4 regions of the Burkholderia pulmonis genome follow, and region 4 is predicted to be linked to each of the others. Evidence: riboswitches for the same ligand, from Rfam matches in the RefSeq annotation. Region 4 holds a riboswitch; each other region holds the start of a gene.
The links. Region 4 has a riboswitch for cobalamin ahead of cobG (precorrin-3B synthase). Riboswitches for the same ligand answer to the same signal wherever they lie in the genome.
Positions count from the first base shown of each region.

Region 1 (4,555 bases), on a different replicon from region 4:
CACGGTCGAATCCACGACGAAAGTTGATGAACCCAGTCTACCGGCGTCCGTGCGCGGGTGCGCTCCAGATCTTGCGCTTCAATTCGGAAGAGGGAATGGGGAAACGAGGGAGACGGAGTACCCACAGACTGAATGTGGCGATGTGCCGAGGCGGAGAGGCGGAGAGGCGGAGAGGCGGAGAGGCGAGCGGGAGGAGAGGCGACGATCCGGTCAGCCACGGCAGGCGACCGGCTTCCACCGGCCACCCGCGCGTCCACGATCAGGCCAGCGTCCGGAACAGCCAGTAGAGCCCTGCCGCCAGCGCGATCGATGCCGGCAGCGTCAGCACCCACGCGAGGACGAGGCTGCGTACCGTGCTCCATTGCAAGCCCGACCCGTTCGCCGCCATCGTGCCCGCGACACCCGACGACAGCACGTGAGTCGTCGACACCGGCAGCCCGTACATGTCCGCAGCACCGATCGTCAGCATCGCGACGAGTTCGGCCGATGCGCCCTGTCCGTACGTCAGATGCTGCTTGCCGATTTTTTCGCCGACGGTCACGACGATTCGCTTCCAGCCGACCATCGTGCCGAGGCCCAGCGCAATCGCGACGGCGACCTTCACCCACGTGGGAATGAACTTGGTCGCATGGTCGAGCTGCTTGCGATAGTTGTCGATCGCGAGCTTGTCGTCGGCGGCGAATGCGGGTTGCCCCGACTTCTCGATCAGGCGAATTGCTTCGGACACCAGATACATCGTGTTGCGCACGTTGTCGACGTCGCGCTGCGGCACGGCCGCCATCGAGCCCGACGCGCCGACCGCGTTCGCGAGCGAAGTGGACAGTTGCGCCACGGCCGGCAGCACGGCGGGCGTCAGTTCACGACGCTGCACGTAGTGTTCGACATCGGCGCGCGGGTTTGCCGACGGTGCGACGCCGTTCGTGTACTTCCCGAACGTCGCGGCTGCCTGGTTTGCGACCGCCACGAAAGTTTGCGATTCGGCCGGCGTGACGGCCTTGTTCAGCGCGTACGCAGCCGGCACCGTGCCGATCAGGATCAGCATGATGAGGCCCATCCCTTTTTGCCCGTCGTTCGAACCGTGCGCGAACGACACGCCCGTGCAGGTCAGGATCAGCAGGCAGCGAATCCAGAACGGCGGCGGCTGATCCTTCGGCGGCTCCTTGTACAGCTCCGGAATCCGCACGACGGCCTTCAGCACGAGCAGCAGCAGCGACGCGCACAGGAAGCCGACGATCGGCGAGAACAGCAGCGATTTGCCGACGCCGAGCGCCTGGCCCCAGTCGACGCCGCTCGTGCCGGATGCCCCGTGCATCAGCTGGTTCATCAGCCCCACGCCGATGATCGACCCGATCAGCGTATGCGAGCTCGACGACGGCAACCCGAAATACCAGGTCGCGAGGTTCCACACGATCGCGGCGATCAGCAGCGCGAAGACCATCGCGAAGCCCGAGCCGCTGCCGACCTGCAGGATCAGCTCGACCGGCAGCAATTGCAGGATGCCGAATGCGACGGCGCCGCTCGAGACCATCACGCCGAGGAAGTTCCACATGCCCGACCAGATCACCGCGACGTTCGGCGTCAGCGAGTGCGTATAGATCACGGTGGCGACCGCATTCGCTGTGTCGTGGAAGCCGTTGACGAATTCGAAGCCGAGCGCGATCAGCAACGCCGCGCCGAGCAGCAGGTACGGAAACAGCGCCCCTTCGCGGACCGGCGACAGATCGTCGATCAGGTGGGTGGCGATATAGACGGCGCCGAGCGCGAGCACCAGCAGGAAGACGGCATAGCCGAGCTGCTTGGTGCGTTCGATGGAGCCTGGATTGTTCGGGGTGGACGAAGCAGGTTGATTCATGACGGCATCTCGTGAGGGAACCGCGTCCGATCCTAGCTGCGGCCAGCAGTCAGTTTGATGACAGTCGGGACGACGAACGGTGTGTCTTACAGCAATGTAAGGTGACCGGCGGCATGTGAAGCGCCGGTGCGTATCGCCCGTTCACATCGTGAGCGCAACGGCGGCTCAAGCTTCGGTGTCGCGCCGGTCGTCGTCCGGCATGATCAACGTCCAGCCATCCGGCGAGGCGGCGAACGTCGTGCACGACAGCGGTGCGACGTCGACACGCATTGCAGCGCCGGGATCCATCCGCTGCACGTGCGCGATGACCGCACGGACGATCGGCGCATGCGTGATCGCAACGACGTCGCGACCGCGCGGCAGCGCACCCAACCATGCGTCGACGCGGTGCGCGGCGGCCTCGAACGATTCGCCGCGATGCGGTGACGCGGTCGGATCGCCGATCCACGCAGCCAGTTCGTCGGGCAGATCGCGTGCGAGATCGTGCAGCCGCTTGCCGCGCCAGGTTCCGTAATCGATGTCGCGCAGCGCGTCGTCGATGCCGGCGTGCAGTCCGAGCGCATCGGCGGTCTGCTGCGCACAGCGTGCAGGACTGCACAGCACGAGCGAACCGGGCGCGCCTGCCCATCGGGCGCGCAGCGCGGCGGCTTCGGCGAGCCCGTGCGTGTCGAGCGGATCGTCGTCGGGAAACGTGCCGCTGCGCATCGCGCGGGTCGATGCGTGCGCGATCAGGCGCAGCGTGGCGTGCAGGGTCATGTCGGTTGTCGGGTGATCCGGAGCGGGACGCGATCGTTCATGTGTGGTCACTTCAATACGCGAACGTTCGCGCGTACAATTCGCCCGATACGAAACGCGGAAGCCGGTGCAATTCCGGCGCGGTCGCGCCACTGTAACCGGGGAATCGATGATCCCGGAAGCCAGACCTGCCTTCGTACCCATCCAACATTTGTCGGGGCGCGATTCCCCTGAGGTGCATCCATGAGCGAAGCAGTGCTGAAGCCGGCTGTCGTACCGGCGCCCATTCCCGTCCGTGAACTGTTGCCGTGGGCCATCTTCGTCGGCCTGATCCTGCTGCTCGCGATTTATTTCGTGGGCGCGGAAGAGGGCGCGACGTCGCTCGTGCCGGGCATGTACGTACACGAGTTCGTTCACGACGGCCGCCATCTGCTCGGCTTTCCCTGCCACTGACGCGGAGATCAAGATGGTCGGAAAGCTGCTCATGCGCGGGATGCTCGCAGGCATCGCCGCAGGTCTCCTCACGTTCGGTTTCGCGAAAATCGTCGGCGAACCGCAAGTCGATCAGGCAATCTCCTTCGAAGAAAAGCTCGATGCCGCCAAAGGCGACGCACCGGAGCCCGAACTGGTCAGCCGCCACACGCAGGCCGGCCTCGGGCTGCTGACGGGTGTCGTCACCTACGGCGCGGCATTCGGCGGGCTGTTCTCGCTGGTCTTCGCGTTTGCGTACGGGCGAGGCAGTCGCCTCCCGGCACGTCCGCTCGCGGCCTGGCTCGCGCTGGCGGCGTTCATCGCGCTGGTGATCGTGCCGAACATCAAGTACCCGGCCAATCCGCCGTCGGTGGGCGACCCGGACACGATCGGCTATCGCACGGGCCTGTTCTTCCTGATGATCGCGATCTCGATCGCGACGATGGTGTTCTCGGTCAACGTGCGCCGCCACCTGCTGGCGAAGCTCGGCCAATGGAATGCGTCGATCGTCGCGGGGCTCGTGTTCGTCGTGATCATCGCGGCCGTGCAGCTCGGGCTGCCGTCGATCAACGAAGTGCCGGCCGCGTTCCCGGCCGTCGTGCTGTGGAAGTTCCGCGCCGCCGCGATCGGCATGCAGGTGATCATGTGGACGACGATCGGCCTGCTGTTCGGCGCATGGGTCGAGCGCGGCGAACGCATCGGCATGCGCGCCGCCTGACGCGCATCGCCACGGGGCGCGCCCGGCGCAGCATGCGCGGCGCGCTCCACATCGCTTCGCGCGCCAGCGCGACGACCGCGGCCAGATAGTCGATCGATGCATCCGCGTCGCGGATGCCGAGGGAGATCTGCTTCGCGATCTCTTTCCTTCCCCGCTTGACCGGCACGACCCGCATCCGTTTCTCCAGCTTCAGCCGCTGCTGCCCGCCCTGCATGAACCGCAGGCCACCGCCTTCCCCGGTCCCGGATCGGCGTGCCGAACGGCTGCTCGATTTTCCGGACGTATGGCCGAGTGCCGATTGCGTGAGGTGCAGCGCATTGGCGGCCGCGATCGGCGCACCCTTGCGCTCGACCTCACGAATGACGACGAGACGGAGTCGTTCCAGCATGGATCCCGCTCGCACAATAGATGCATGAACAACTCTCATGCATGGATGAAATAATGCCATTTCATTTCATGGTTTGAACTCCCTATCATGGTTGCCGGATCTCCAATTTCTCTCGGGACGGCAGCCACATGGTGACGACACACAACCTCGGTTTTCCGCGCATCGGCGCAAAGCGCGAACTCAAGTTCGGTCTCGAGCGCTACTGGAAGGGCGAATCGTCGCGCGACGAACTGAAGGCGCTCGGCGCCGAGCTGCGCCAGCGCCACTGGAACGACCAGCGTGATCTCGATCTCGCGCCGATCGGCGACTTCGCGTTCTACGACCAGGTGCTCGACATGAGCTTCACGCTCGGCAACCTGCCGAAGCGCGTGCAGGACTTCCACGGCGATGC
Region 1 covers NZ_OZ480187.1:379,382-383,936, forward strand. The annotation lists gene AC5LXK_RS18550 (inorganic phosphate transporter) at 260-1,852, opposite strand; gene AC5LXK_RS18555 (histidine phosphatase family protein) at 2,018-2,608, opposite strand; cobalamin riboswitch at 2,659-2,797, shown strand; gene AC5LXK_RS18560 (CbtB domain-containing protein) at 2,831-3,040, shown strand; gene AC5LXK_RS18565 (CbtA family protein) at 3,054-3,776, shown strand; gene AC5LXK_RS18570 (hypothetical protein) at 3,700-4,164, opposite strand; gene metE (5-methyltetrahydropteroyltriglutamate--homocysteine S-methyltransferase) at 4,293-4,555, shown strand, end outside.
Region 1: linked by a shared signal. The riboswitch ahead of AC5LXK_RS18560 (CbtB domain-containing protein) and the one ahead of cobG (precorrin-3B synthase) in region 4 are both predicted to bind cobalamin.

Region 2 (4,555 bases), 960 kb from region 4:
CGCGACCATCTGCGCGGTCACCGCTTGCGGATAAGGACTGACGCCCTCGGCCGCGATCCCGTGGTCGCCGGCGAACACGATCGTCACGGGACGCTGCACGACCGGCCGCTCGGTGCACTGGATCAGGCCGATCTGCAGCGCGACCGCCTCGAGCTGGCCGAGGCTGCCGGGCGGCTTGGTCTTGTGGTCGATCACATGCTGCAGGCGCTTACGCAGCGCGTCGTCGAGCGGCGCGATCGCGGGCGGGAAGTGGGTCGGAGTCGTCATCGAGAAGCCGTGTCGTTCGCGCGGCATGCACCGCGCATCGGAAGAATCGGGAAAGGAAAAGTCATTGTCGCGCAGGCCACGCCGGCAGCAGCGCATCGCGGCCGTTCTCGCGAATCAGCACGAGCGGATAGCCGAACGCATCGCTTGCACGCTCGGGCGTCAGCACGTCGTGCACGGGGCCGGCCCATGCGTGGCCGCGGCCATCGAGCAGCAACGCATGCGTCGCGAAACGCCGCGCGAGATTCAGGTCGTGGCACGAGAACAGCACCGTGCGCGGGCCCCCGTCGAGCCATGCGGCCAGCGCGGTCAGGCAATCGATCTGGTGATGCAGGTCGAGATGCGCGAGCGGTTCGTCGAGCAGCATCAGCGGCGCATCCTGGCACAGCGTCGCGGCCAGCGCGACGCGCTGCCGCTCGCCGCCCGACAGCGACAGCACGTCGCGCGACGCGAGCGCGGCCAGATCGAACGTCGCGAGCGCATCGCGCACGGCCTCACGGTCGCCGTCACGCTCCCAGCCCCAGCCGCCAAGATACGGAAAGCGGTTGAGCAGCACCGTGTCAAACACGGTCGCGCTGAACGCGTCGTGCAATTGCTGCGGCATCAGTGCGCGACGCTGCGCGAGTTGCTCGGGCCGCCATGCGGCTAGCGGCCGGCCGTCGATCTCGACCTGTCCGCCGGCCGGCGGCTGCAGCCCCGCGAGCGTCGCGAGCAATGTCGTCTTGCCCGCGCCGTTCGGCCCCGCGACACACCAGATCTCGCCGGGGCGGAACGCCTGCGTGAAGCGGTCGAGCAGCGTGCGTGCGCCGGCCTTCAGCGTCAGAGCGGCAGCCATGTAACGCATGTCGCCGGCAGCGGCATGCAACGCGTTGTCCGTCATCGCATCGGCCTCCTCAGCAACATCCACAGGAACACCGGTACGCCGATCAACGCGGTCATCACGCCGACCGGCAATTGCGCGGGCGCGATCGCGGTACGGGCGAGCAGGTCGGCCGCCATCACGCCACCGCCGCCCGCGAGCATCGCGGCCGGCAACAACATCCGCTGGTCGTTGCCGAACGCAAGCCGCAGCGCATGCGGCACGACGAGGCCGACGAAACCGATCGTGCCGGCGGTCGTCACTGCGGCCGCCGCGGCCAGCGACGCGACGAGATAGATCCGCACGCGCAGGCGCGCGACCGGCACGCCGAGCGCGAGCGCGGTCGCGTCGCCGCGCAACAGCACGTTCAGCTGCGGCGCGGCCGGCAGCGCGACGCATGCGGCCAGCAACAGCGCGCCCCACGCGAACCACGGCGCCGTCACGCCGTTCAGGTCGCCCGTCAGCCAGAAGATGATGCCGCGCAACCGCGCATCGGGCGCGAGCGACAACAGCAGCGTGACGAGTGCGCCCCACCCCGCCGCGATCACGACGCCCGTGAGCAGCAGCCGCGGCGACGCATCGCGCGAATCGCCGCGCCACAGCTCGCGGCGTGCAAGACCGAGCACGAGCGCGACCGAGACGAGCGAACCGGCGAACGCCGACGCGTCGACGAGCCACCACGCACCGCCCGCGATCATCGCCACGAACGCGAAGCCGGCTGCACCGCCGGACACGCCGAGCACGTACGGCTCCGCGAGCGGATTGCGCAGCAGCACCTGTAGCAGCGCACCGGCCAGCGCGAGCAGCGCGCCGCACGCGAAACCCGCGAGCGCGCGCGGCAGGCGCAGCGTCCGGACGATATCGGCGAACAGCGCATCGCCGCCATGCGGCACGAGCGACGCGAGCGCCTGCCACGGCGACATCGGCACGCTGCCGATCGACAGCGACGCGACGAACAGCAACGCGACGACGGTAGCCAGCGCGGCCCAGATCGCGGTGGCGCGTGCGGCGCTCATGCCGCGCGCAGCCGTGCGCATGACGCGCGGCGCGTCCGCTGGCGGTAGCCGGCCGGGCGCGACATCGGCGCCTGGCGGATGATTGGGGTCGGCATCGAAGAACATTCCGTCAAGCATTGCGCGCCCCGCTTCCCCGCAGGCCGCGCGTCACGAAGCCCGTGCGGGCTTCCCGTCTCGGCCGGTATCCGGGCTGGCGGCGGTCCGGCTCGCCTTCCCGCGCGTTTCACGCGCAGTGGCCCGCGCCCGCGTGCGACAGCTGCACGCAAAACGCGCCCGAGCCGGCCTGCGTCAACGAACGCGGCCGCTTACCGTTGCGGGGGCAGCGCAGGTTGACACGCTCCCGGAGCGTGCGCCCTGCTTCCCGTTTAACCGCGCGTGCCACGCGCGAGCACCGAGGCGGCGCCAGTTTAGGAGCCGGTCGCACAAGCGTCAAGGAAGCGCCCGAACCCGCGCATGAAGCACCGATTCACGGCAAGAAGCAGGGCAGTTACGACTGGAAACGTTACAGATGTCGGTTTGCGCGTTATTCCGCGCTAAAATGCTGGGTCTTTAGAGGACGCAGCAAATGCTCAACGAACTCGAAACCTTATCTCAAAATATTGGCCGTCTGATTTCGCTGAACAAGCGCTATCACTCGGAACGGCTCGCGCTCGAGGAGCAGGTCGCGCAATTGCGCGCGGAAGCGGACACGGTCCGCGCGGAACTCGCGGAACTGCGCGACGAACGCAATGCGCTCGCGGCCGAGCGTGACACGCTGTCGGCAAAGATCGACGACGCTCAGGTGAAACTGAACGCGATTCTCGAAAAGCTGCCGCGCTCGAAAAGCGCGGAGCAAGCCGACAACCAGCTCGACCTGCTGGATGCGCAGGCGCGTGCGGATGGCGATGACGCGGCCAGCCACGGAGAACATGCATGAGCACCAAGCAGATCGAAGTCTCGATCCTCGGTCAGCCCTATCGGCTCGCCTGTTCGGCCGAGACCGAAGCGGCGCTGCTCGAGGCAGTCGCGCGCGTCGACGCCGAAATGTCGAAAATCCGCTCGAACAGCTCGGTGCGCGGCACCGATCGCATTGCGGTGATGGCGGCGCTGTCGCTCGCATCGGAATTGCTGCGGCTGCAAACGAGCGTGCGACACGGTGAAGCATTTCCGGCGGAGGAAATCCGTCGTACAATGCATCAGATGAACGAACAGCTCGGCGCGGTGCTCGCACAGCACGAGACGCAGTAACGTTTTAATCGATGCGTCGATTCCCCTTGATCTCGGCGATCAACGGTGGTCAAATTGGCGCATCGAAGAATCACAGTTCAGTCAGCTTCCCTGCCTGGTTCGCCAAGGTCATATATTCCTTGAACCAATGCCATGTGCACGGTTGCGGAAATTTGTAGCACGGGCGCGCGCGTCACTCTGTCTGATGTACCCGAAGTGCTGCTAACTGCGACCAATTCTGAACCCCAGGTTCAGGATGCCGGCCTAGCGGCCAAGGCGGGGGCCTATCCAACGGCATCGGGCGAATCCCGATGCCGTTTTCTTTTGTAGCAGCCTCTTTCTGCGTCGATCACGATCCATGCAATACTGGCTGATGAAGTCCGAACCGGACGAAGCAAGCATCGACGATCTCGCCAACGCCCCGCAGCGCTCGCTGCCGTGGACCGGCGTGCGCAACTATCAGGCGCGCAATTTCATGCGCGACACGATGAAGATCGGCGACGGCGTGCTGTTCTATCACTCGAGCTGCCCCGAGCCGGGCATCGCGGGCCTCGCCGAAGTGTCGTCGACGCCCTACCCCGATCCCACGCAGTTCGATCCGAAAAGCCCCTATTACGACCCGAAATCGACGCAGGAAGCGCCGCGCTGGCTGCTCGTCGACGTGCGTTACGTGAAGAAGTCGCCGCTCGTGCCGCTCGCCGCGCTGCGCGACCACGACGAACTCGCCGACATGCGCGTGCTCGCGCGCGGCAACCGGCTGTCGATCACGCCCGTCACACGCGCCGAATGGCGGTTCATCACCGAAAAGCTGATGAAGTAGGCGTGCGCCAAAGGTCAAATCTGGTCAGCCTGTACCGCCGCGACGGAACTCGCGGCACTTTCGCGCAGCCTAAGCAACCGCTGTCGGCCGATCGGGCCGGCTGTCGTTTTTTTGTCGCGCGGTACGCCCGCGTCGTGCACGCGTGATCCGCGTGCACGCCCTCGCACAAGGAGTCCAACAATGACCAAGAAATCCGCACTCGCGCTGTCGCTCGCCCTCGCCGCCGCCGTTCCCGTCGCGCTGACGCTCGCGTCGCCCGCCGCGCACGCACAGACGGCGAATCCGCATTTTCCGGAGCCGGCCGGCGTGCTGTCGCTTTCGTCGCAGGCCAGTGCAGACGTGCCGCAGGACATCATCCACATCACGCTGTTCTACGAGCAGCAGGCCAAG
Region 2 covers NZ_OZ480186.1:2,843,496-2,848,050, forward strand. The annotation lists gene cobT (nicotinate-nucleotide--dimethylbenzimidazole phosphoribosyltransferase) at 1-267, opposite strand, end outside; gene AC5LXK_RS13165 (ABC transporter ATP-binding protein) at 329-1,144, opposite strand; gene AC5LXK_RS13170 (FecCD family ABC transporter permease) at 1,141-2,139, opposite strand; cobalamin riboswitch at 2,299-2,550, opposite strand; gene AC5LXK_RS13175 (ATPase) at 2,705-3,055, shown strand; gene AC5LXK_RS13180 (cell division protein ZapA) at 3,052-3,366, shown strand; RNA gene ssrS (6S RNA) at 3,451-3,632, shown strand; gene AC5LXK_RS13190 (EVE domain-containing protein) at 3,704-4,165, shown strand; gene AC5LXK_RS13195 (SIMPL domain-containing protein) at 4,346-4,555, shown strand, end outside.
Region 2: linked by a shared signal. The riboswitch ahead of AC5LXK_RS13170 (FecCD family ABC transporter permease) and the one ahead of cobG (precorrin-3B synthase) in region 4 are both predicted to bind cobalamin.

Region 3 (4,555 bases), on a different replicon from region 4:
CATCCTGACGAGCTGCCCGCCCGCGCTCCCGGCGGCGCGCTCGGCGCTCACCGGATGGCGCGCGGCCGCAAAGCGGCCGGGGTGCACGCGCGCATAGTCGCGATACACGTTCGCGAGCGCGGCGAGCGCGTCCTTGCCGGTGCGGCCGGCCAGCGCGTCGGCGGCGCGATCGGCCAGCTCCTGCAGCGCGAACAGCGCGATCCGGCTTTTGAGATCGTCGAAATTCGGGATATGGGAGTACAGGCTGGCCAGCCTGACGCCGAAGTGCCGCGCGAGCGCGGCGCCGGTGAGCTGCTCGAAGCCGGTTTCATCGGCGAGCTGCGCGCCGGCTTCGACAAGCCTGTCCACGGTAATGCCGGCACGTGCCATGACGGATGCTATGCGGGTTAGTCAAAAAACTAATTCTATTAGTTTTTGCCGCGATGTCAATTTCCCGCACGTGCCGGCCAGGTCGGCCGGTGTCGGCGCCCGCGACGCAGGCGCCGGTGTTCCGGATCGTCAGAACGTGTAGCTGACCTTGCCGAACGCGGTGCGACCGAGCGTGTTGTAGCCGTACGCGGTCATGTACTGGCGATCGAACAGGTTCGACAGCGTGGCCGATACCGTCAGGTGCGAATTGATCCGGTATGACGCGCGCAGGTTCACGGTCAGGTACGACGGCAGGTACGTCGTGTTGGCCGGATCGTCGAACGTCGTGCCGCCGTAGTTCAGCGACGCGCCCGTGCTCAGCGCGTGCAGGTGCAGCTCGTCCCACGTGTGGTCGACGTTCAGGCTGACCGTCTGGCGCGGCCGGCGGTTGAGCCAGCTGTCGTTGGTCTCGTCCTGCGGATCGAGGAGGCCGATCGCGACGCTGACCGGCGTGTACTGGCCGATCGTCCCCTTGTACGACAGGTCGACGCCGCGAATATGCGCACGGCCGATGTTCATCGGCGAGAACGTTGCCGGGTTGTACGCGATCAGGTTGGAGACGCGCGTGTCGTAGATCGCGGCCGTGAACGTGCCGTACGACGTGTTCGCATCGAGCGCGGCCTCGACCGTGTTGCTGCGTTCCGGGCTGAGGTTCGGGTTGCCGTAGCCGGGGTAGTACAGGTCGTTGAAGGTCGGCAACCGGAACGCATTGCCGTACGACACGCGCGCCGTGTAGACCGGCGTGATCGCCCACGACAGCGCCGCGTTGCCGGTATTCACCGACTGTCCGGCGATGATTTCGTGACGGCCCGCGAGGAACATCGTCACGCTGCCGAGCGTGGCCGACTGATGCAGCGAGAACGCGGAATCGTTGCGCGTCGGCACGCCGCTCGGAATGTCGACCGGCAGGAAGGCCTGTTCGCGCGTGAAGTCGTACGCGAGCTTCGTTTCGCCGGACAGCGGCAGGCCGAACAGGTGGAACCCGTGTTCCTGGTGCGTCAGCGACGTCGACGTCGTGATGCGCTGCGAGTTGATCTGGTCGGTCGGGATGGTCGGATTGCTCGCATACAGGAACGCCCGATCGTTCGCATAACCGAACGACTGGTCGAACTGCGTATCCGGCGTGATGTCGAGATGGAACGCGATGCCGGTCGTCAACTGGTGATCGAGTTGACGATCCGCGCCGCCGAGGTTGTCGTAGGACAGGTCGGAGCGGTGATACAGCGCGAACGTCGAGACCGACCAGTTGTCGCGTGCGTAGCCGAGGCGCGCATCGAGATCCTGCGCGTGATACGGATTGCGGCCGTCTTCATGGCCGTACGCGTACGGTCGCGTCGCATCGATGCCGGCCGTGTTGTACGAGTGCAGGCCGAGCGAGTAGGTGAGGCCGCCGAGCGCCGCTAGCGGGCCGGTCGACGGCACGGTGCCCGACGTGCGCAGTTGCGTGTCGAACGTCTTGTTCGAGCCGCCGCCGAACGACACGGTGGTCTGGTTCGGCTGGCTGGAGGCGCGGCGCGTGAAGAGCTGCACGACGCCGCCCATCGCATTCGCGCCGAACGATGCGGCGGCTGGCCCGGAGATCACTTCGACGCGTTCGAACGCCTCGGTCGGCAGGTCGGCCCACGGCGCGATGCCGGTGGTCGACGAGCCGATCCGGATGCCGTCGATGAACACGGCGACCTGGCTGGCCGACGAGCCGCGAATGCTGACCGACGCGGACGTGCCGGGGCCGCCGTTCTGCGAGATGGTCACGCCGGGCAGCGTCGCGAGCGCCTGCGTGATGCTCGGGTCGCTCGGCGACAGCCGGTCGAGGTCGGTTCGGGTGAGGACCTGGGTCGTCGCATAGCGACCGTCGAACGATTCGGGCAGCCGACGCGTGTCGGTCACGGTGATCGTCGGCAGGTCGGCGCCGTCGGTTGCCTGCGACGGCGGTGCAGGCGCGGCGTCGCCGGCGGCGTGGGCGAGGGGCGCGAAAAGTGCGGTCGCGGCGGACGTGGCAAGGAGGTGTCGAATCTTCATGAGGCTGTCGTTGTTATCGGTCTGCGCGTGCGGCAATCGTGAGCAGGCAGTGCCGGTATCGTCATCGGTGGTCTATCGTGCGGCCGGGCCCGGCGGGCAGTCGCCGCGGGCGTCGCTGCGGCGCATGCCGGCAGACGCGATCGGTTCGGCGTGGCATGGGCGCGCGGGCGGGCCGTGCATGCCGGCGGCGTGCCGGCGCAACTCTTCCGGTGCGGAAGCGGATTCGGTAACGATGAACATCGGGCGGATCCTGAGGTCGGGCCGTCCATGCAACGGGCGACCGCCAACGGCGGTGCCGGGCGCATCGGGACACCCCGCCCGGTGCGGCTGCTTGGACCTCGGGTCGATGGCAGGTCTCCTGGCTCGCGGGTCGCCATCCGTGCGGGCCTTCCCGGTTTCCCAGTGGCATGCAGTGGCACGGATTCGCCGCTCACAGTTGCGGGGGCAGCCGCAGATTCGAGGCGTTGCCTCTCCTGCGTTCCCTTTTGATCCCGTCTCCGGGAACCATCAGCGCGCAAGGGTAATGGCGTGCGCTCGGGCGCGTCAATCGCCCGGTTGCGCGAGGATGCGAAAAAACGTCATTGGCGGGCAATCGCTTTCGAAATTCTGTCTTTTATGCGCCCGGGCCGCATTTCACGTCTGACGAAACCGGCTGGCCGGATGTCGCGCCAGTGCGCCGGAACCGGCTCGGCGCGATGCCCGTCCAGCGCACGAACGCGCGCCGGAATGCCTCTTCGCCGCCGAAGCCGAGATACGCGGCCACGCGTGTAATCGGCCAGTCCGTCTCGTGCAGGCAGTGTCGCGCCGAGTCGGCCAGGCACTGCTCGCGCAGCACGTGATAGCCGCTGCCTTCCGCCGCCAGCCGCCGCCGCAGCGTCGCCTCGCTGACGCCGAGCCACGCGGCCAGCTCCGCGAGTGCCGGCAGCGCCTGTTCGCGCGCAAGCGCCGCATCGAGAAAGCCGCGCACCTGCTGCGCCCAGGACACGACGGCCGGCGCCGCATCGATCAGACGAAACGGGAAATCGACGAGGAATGCGTCGAGTTCGCCCGGCTGGCGGATCACGCGGCAATCGAGCAGCGCCGCATCGAACGCGAAGCCGTAGGTCGAGCGGCCGACGTCGACCGGTGCGTTGAACAACCCGAGCAGCGGCATCGCGTCGTCACGGCGTGGATGGCCGAGCCACACGTCGGTCGGCCGCAGCGGCTGCCCGATCAGCCAGCCGAACAGCTGCAGATAGCAGAACAGCCCGGTCAGGTCGACGAGGCACGCAGCCGGGCTGCGCGTGCGGCGCAGCGAATCCATCCGGAACGTCGCGCGTCCTTCGCGCACCGCGAGCGACAGCCCGCCGGCGCGCGGCGTCAGCATCTCGCAGAAGTCGCGCGCGCAGCGGATCGCGTCGGCGAGCGTCGCGCAGCTCAGCAGGCAGCGGCACATCAGGTCGACTTCCTGCTTGCGCATCGGCGGATGGCCGTTGCCGCGCGCGACCTGCGCCTCGAGCCGCTCGATCGCGTCGCGGTACAGCGCGACGAAGCCGCCCGGCGCCGTCTCCGCTTGCGGTGGTTGTGCCGCGCGCTCGGCCGGCGGCGCGCCGCTGCGCGTGAGTTCGCTCAGCAGGCGTGCGCCGAGACCCGGCAGCACGCGTCCGCTCGCCGGCAATACACGCTGTTTCATGAGTCTCCCGATCTGATCGCTGCGACAGGGGCCGGTGAGCGGGCCGGTAGGGGTTCGTGAGCCGCGTCCACGCAAGAATGCTATCCACGCCGGCCGCCTTCGGCCTCGCCGGAACGGCGTAGGCCGGCCACCCATCCCGACCCGAACGACCACGGACGACACGCGAATGATCCAGATCGTAGACGAAATCACGCTCGCGCCCGAGCGCATTCCCGACGTGCTCGCGCTGCTGCGCGACCGCTACCTGCCGGGCCATGCGGCGCGCGGATTGACGGCGGCCGGCCGCCGGGTGTCGCCGCCCGTCGCGGTGCCGGGGCAGCCCAGCACGCTGTGGCTGACGTGGCAGGTCGACGATGCGCATGCCTATTACCGGATGCGCGCGTTGACCGACGGCGACGTGGTTGCGTTCTGGATGGCGGTCGACGGGCTCTGCGACGCGCGCCGCCGCCATGTGAT
Region 3 covers NZ_OZ480187.1:1,498,545-1,503,099, forward strand. The annotation lists gene AC5LXK_RS23480 (TetR/AcrR family transcriptional regulator) at 1-369, opposite strand, end outside; gene AC5LXK_RS23485 (TonB-dependent receptor domain-containing protein) at 499-2,427, opposite strand; cobalamin riboswitch at 2,759-2,951, opposite strand; gene AC5LXK_RS23490 (AraC family transcriptional regulator) at 3,041-4,099, opposite strand; gene AC5LXK_RS23495 (hypothetical protein) at 4,266-4,555, shown strand, end outside.
Region 3: linked by a shared signal. The riboswitch ahead of AC5LXK_RS23485 (TonB-dependent receptor domain-containing protein) and the one ahead of cobG (precorrin-3B synthase) in region 4 are both predicted to bind cobalamin.

Region 4 (4,555 bases):
TCAGGGCGGGACGCGGCGCGCCGGCGTCGATCATGTCGAGCAGGTGGAACAGCGCGGTCGGCGCATTGCCGATCACGACGACGCTGCCCGCGAGATGCGGACGCCACAGTTCGAGCGCGGCGGCCGAACGCGTGTTGCCGAGGTGTCGTGCGAGATCGGGCACTTCGGGCTCGCCGAGCGTGCAGATCACGCGGTTGGCCGCAGGCAGCCGCGCGCGCGTGATGCCTTCGGCGACCATCCGCGCATCGCACAGGATCGGTGCGCCGGCCGCGAGTGCCGTGCGGCCCGCCGTGCCGGCGCCGGCCGAGAAGCGCAGGTCGTACACGACGTCGATCATCCCGCACGCATGGATCACGCGCACCGCGAGTTTCTCGAGGTCGGGCGGAACCTGCGACAGGTCGGCCTCGGCGCGGATCGTCGCGAACGACTGGCGGTAGATTTCCTGCCCGTCGCGAATGTAGTCAAGCATCGGTGGTGTCCTGGCTGTGCCGTGCACCCGTCAAACGGGCCGCGGCCTGGTCAATCGTCAGATGGCGCGCGAGCGGGGCGCCGAGGCCCGCGGCCGCGTCGCGCCGGTAAAGGTCGTAATGCGCGGGCGCCACCGCGACGAGCGTGTGCGTCGCGGGGTGTGGCAGCGCGCAATGGCGTTCGCACCCGGTCAGGTGCACATCGACCGGCTGGCCGATGCGCTTGGCGAGCATAAGCGCGTCGTGCTTCGTATCGGCGCGCGCTTTCGCGCAGCCGGTGCTGCCGGCGCACGCGACGAGCATCGCGAGCGGGTCCGACGACGTGCAGACGAGGCCGAGTGACGCGAGTGCGTCGAGCGTCGCCGGTACGCGCGCATGCAGCACGCCGTGGAGAAACACGCCTTGCCACGGCGTCATCGACAGCGTGCCGTCGCCGTCGGTGTCGGCCAGCGCGGCAAGCCGTTCCAGTTGCATAGCGTCGAGCCGCCCGAGCACGAATTGCGCGCCGACGCTGCAGCGCGCCGCATCGAGCGACGCCCGCGCGCCGAAACGCAGTGCCGGGTCGGTGCGCACGCGTCGCCAGCCGGCGAGCGCGGGATCGGCCGTGAGAGGAAAGGGCAGGTAGTGCTGCGCGCGGTCGAGCAACGTGCGCTCGTCGCACGTCGCCAGCAACGCGCGCATCCGCGTGACATCGGCCGGCGCGAGATCGAGGAACGCGAGCAGCAATGCGCGGACCAGCGCGACACACGCTTCGGGCGACACGTCGACGGAAGCCGGCCGATCGCCGTGCGAGACCGGCGGGCAACCGGCCAGCCCGGCCGCGATGCGTACGACGCCGTCGTCGCGACGCCGCGCGGCCAGCCAGATGTCGTGCGGATGATCGAGCGCCGCGAGCGCTTCACCGCCGTCGAGCTGGATCGAGAATTTCGGCGACAGCTCGCCGCGGCGCGGCTCGCGCGCCAGCATGTCGAGCAGCGGCGCGGCCAGCGCGCGGCTGTCGACGAGGGCGGCGGGATCGTGCCCGGCGAGCGGGCTGAGCATGAGATTGCGGACGTCGTCGCTCGCGGCAAGCGCGGCCACGTCGGTGGTGGCGTCGACATGCGGGCCGAGCCCCGCGTCGAGCAACGCCTGCGTCAGCGCGTCGGTCGCGCCGTCGCGAATGCCGCGCAGCTGGAGATTCGCGCGATTGGTCGCGTCGATCGCGCCGGAGCCGCACGCATGCGCGGCCGCGGCGATCGCGCGTGCCTGCCGCGCGTCGAGCCTGCCGCCCGGCAGCTTGATCCGGCACAGCCCGCCGTCGGCAGCCGCGACCACGCGCACGAGCCCCGGGCAGGCCGACGGGCGCACGACGGGCGAGGCAGGAATCGAATCGGGGGCGGAACTCAACGGGATACCGGGACAGTGTCGCGCAGCGGCCAACGCATCGGTACACCCCGCCCGACGCCGACTGGCACGCACGCACTTTCAGGCCGGCAGGTCTCCTGGCTGACAGGTCGGCACCGGCTCCCGGCCTTCCCGGTGAAACCAGTGGCATGAGGGGGAGCTCGGCTCGCTGTCTACAGTTGCGGGGGCAGCCACAGCGGCGCGCGGCGCGCCCTGTGTTCCCTCTTCGGCCCCGAAGGGCACCGGCGAACGAACGGCCGTAGGATACCCGATTTCGGCCCCGGGCCGGCATCGGCGATTTGCGCTGCAACCGTGTCGCAGCATGGCTGTGGCGGCCTGCGCACGGCCGCGCGAATGGTACGATTGGCGGCTCGGCATTCGATCGGCGACAGGCCGGCAACCTCGATGATGAAACTCGGCAGGACGGAGCTGTTCGGCATGGGGATTGCACTGGCCTTGCTGGCCATCCCCGCATGGATGCTGCTGTCCAGCGTGCTGATTCCGTTTGCGTCGTCTGCGGAGTGGCCCAAGAATGTCGGGCTTGCCGGCCTCGGCGTGCCGATCGTGGCAGGCGGAACCTGGCTGTTCAGGCGGGGCGGCATGCGGCCGCTCGTGTGGCTGCTGCTCGGCTGGCTGCTGGTCGCATCGATTGCCGGCATGTATCTGACCTTGCTGAACGCTCTCGGCGGCATGCCGCGCGGCTGACATCGCTGCGGCCGTCCGCGTCCGGACAGGCAGTGTCGACGGCATTCAACGTATCAGCGCGCGGCGGCACGACGCCCGCGCATCGCAACACATGGCAGGGAATCGAACGATGGGGAAGGGTGCATGACGGCGTGGCTGACGGTAGTGGGTATCGGCGACGACGGTTACGCGGGGCTCGGACGCAGCGCGCGGCGCGCGCTGCTCGACGCGACGCTCGTGGTCGGCGCGAAACGGCATCTCGACATGCTGCCCGCACGGCTGCGTGCCGCGCGCGACGCATGGCCGTCGCCGTTCGACCTCGCGGGCGTGCTCGCGCGCCGCGGCTCGCCCGTGTGCGTGCTCGCCAGCGGCGACCCGATGCTGTTCGGCGTCGGCGCGACGCTCGCGCGCCAGTTGTCCCCCGACGAATGGCGCGTGCTGCCCGCACCGTCGTCGCTGTCGCTTGCGGCCGCGCGCCTCGGCTGGGCGCTGCAGGATGTCGGCGCGGTGTCGCTCGTCGGGCGTCCGCTCGCGACGCTCGCACGCCACCTGTTGCCGGGCCGGCGCCTGTTCGTGCTGAGCGCCGACGGCCGCACGCCGGCCGCCGTCGCGGCCGAACTCGCTGCCCGCGGCTTCGGGCCGACGCGCATCAGCGTGTTCGAACATCTGGGCGGCCCGCTCGAGCGGCGCATCGACGGCCTCGCACAGGACTGGCACGTCGACGAAACCGCCGCGCTCAATCTCGTCGCGCTCGACTGCCGGGCCGGCCCCGACGCACCGCGCCGCGCGCTCACGCCCGGCCTGCCCGACGATGCGTACCGCCACGACGGGCAGCTCACGAAGCGCGACTTGCGCGCGATGACGCTCGGGCGCCTCGCGCCCGCACCCGGCGAGCTGCTGTGGGACGTCGGCGCCGGCAGCGGCTCGATCGGCATCGAATGGATGCGGGCGCATCCGTCCTGCCAGGCGATCGCGATCGAAGCGCATGCGGAACGGCAGCGCTTCATCGAACACAACCGCGATGCGCTCGGCGTACCGGGCCTGCAACTGGTGGCCGGCCGTGCGCCCGATGCGCTCGCAGGGCTCGCCGCACCGGACGCGATCTTCATCGGCGGCGGGGCGACGGCATCCGGTGTGCTCGACACGTGCTGGGCGTCGCTGAAGCCCGGCGGCCGGCTCGTCGCGAACGCGGTCACGCTGCAAGGCGAAATGGCGCTCGCCGCGTGGCGCGACAGGCATGGCGGCACACTCACGCGCGTATCGCTCGCGCATGCGGAGCCGCTCGGGCGCTTCGACACGTGGCGCCAGCCGCTGCCGGTCACGCTGTACGAGGTGCGCAAGCCCGACGCGGCCGGCCCGGCCGAAACGGCCGGCGAGTCGAACCCGGCGAACCCGACGGACGCGTGATGCGCGACGAAACCCCCGAACAGCCCGCGCCGCTACGCTTCGGCTATACGACCGGCAGCTGCGCGACCGCGACGTCGCTCGCGGCGGCACGGTTGCTGCTCGAGGGCCACGCGGACGATGCAGTCGAGATCGTGCTGCCGAAGGGGCAGCGCGTGATGATGCGGCTCGAGTTCTGCCGCATCACGGCCGACGGCGCGGAAGCCGGCACGCTCAAGGATGCCGGCGACGATCCGGACGTCACGCACGGCGCGCTGATCTTTGCGCGCGTCGCGCTCGCGGCGGCGCCAGGCGTGCGCTTTCATGCGGGGCCGGGCGTCGGCACGGTCACGCGCGCGGGGCTGACGCTGCCGGTCGGCGAACCGGCGATCAACCCGGTGCCGCGCCGGATGATGACCACGCACCTGGAAGCGCTCGCGGCCGAGCATGGCTACACGGGCGGCTTCGACGTGACGATCGGCGTCGAAGGCGGCGAAGCGCTCGCGCTGAAGACGATGAATCCGCGCCTCGGTATCGTCGGCGGGCTGTCGATCCTCGGCACGACCGGCATCGTGCGGCCGTTCTCGTGTTCGGCCTATATCGCGTCGATTCATCAGGGCATCGACGTCGCGCGCGCC
Region 4 covers NZ_OZ480186.1:1,886,649-1,891,203, forward strand. The annotation lists gene AC5LXK_RS08735 (precorrin-8X methylmutase) at 1-469, opposite strand, end outside; gene cobG (precorrin-3B synthase) at 462-1,814, opposite strand; cobalamin riboswitch at 1,922-2,112, opposite strand; gene AC5LXK_RS08745 (hypothetical protein) at 2,256-2,555, shown strand; gene cbiE (precorrin-6y C5,15-methyltransferase (decarboxylating) subunit CbiE) at 2,679-3,941, shown strand; gene AC5LXK_RS08755 (cobalt-precorrin-5B (C(1))-methyltransferase) at 3,941-4,555, shown strand, end outside.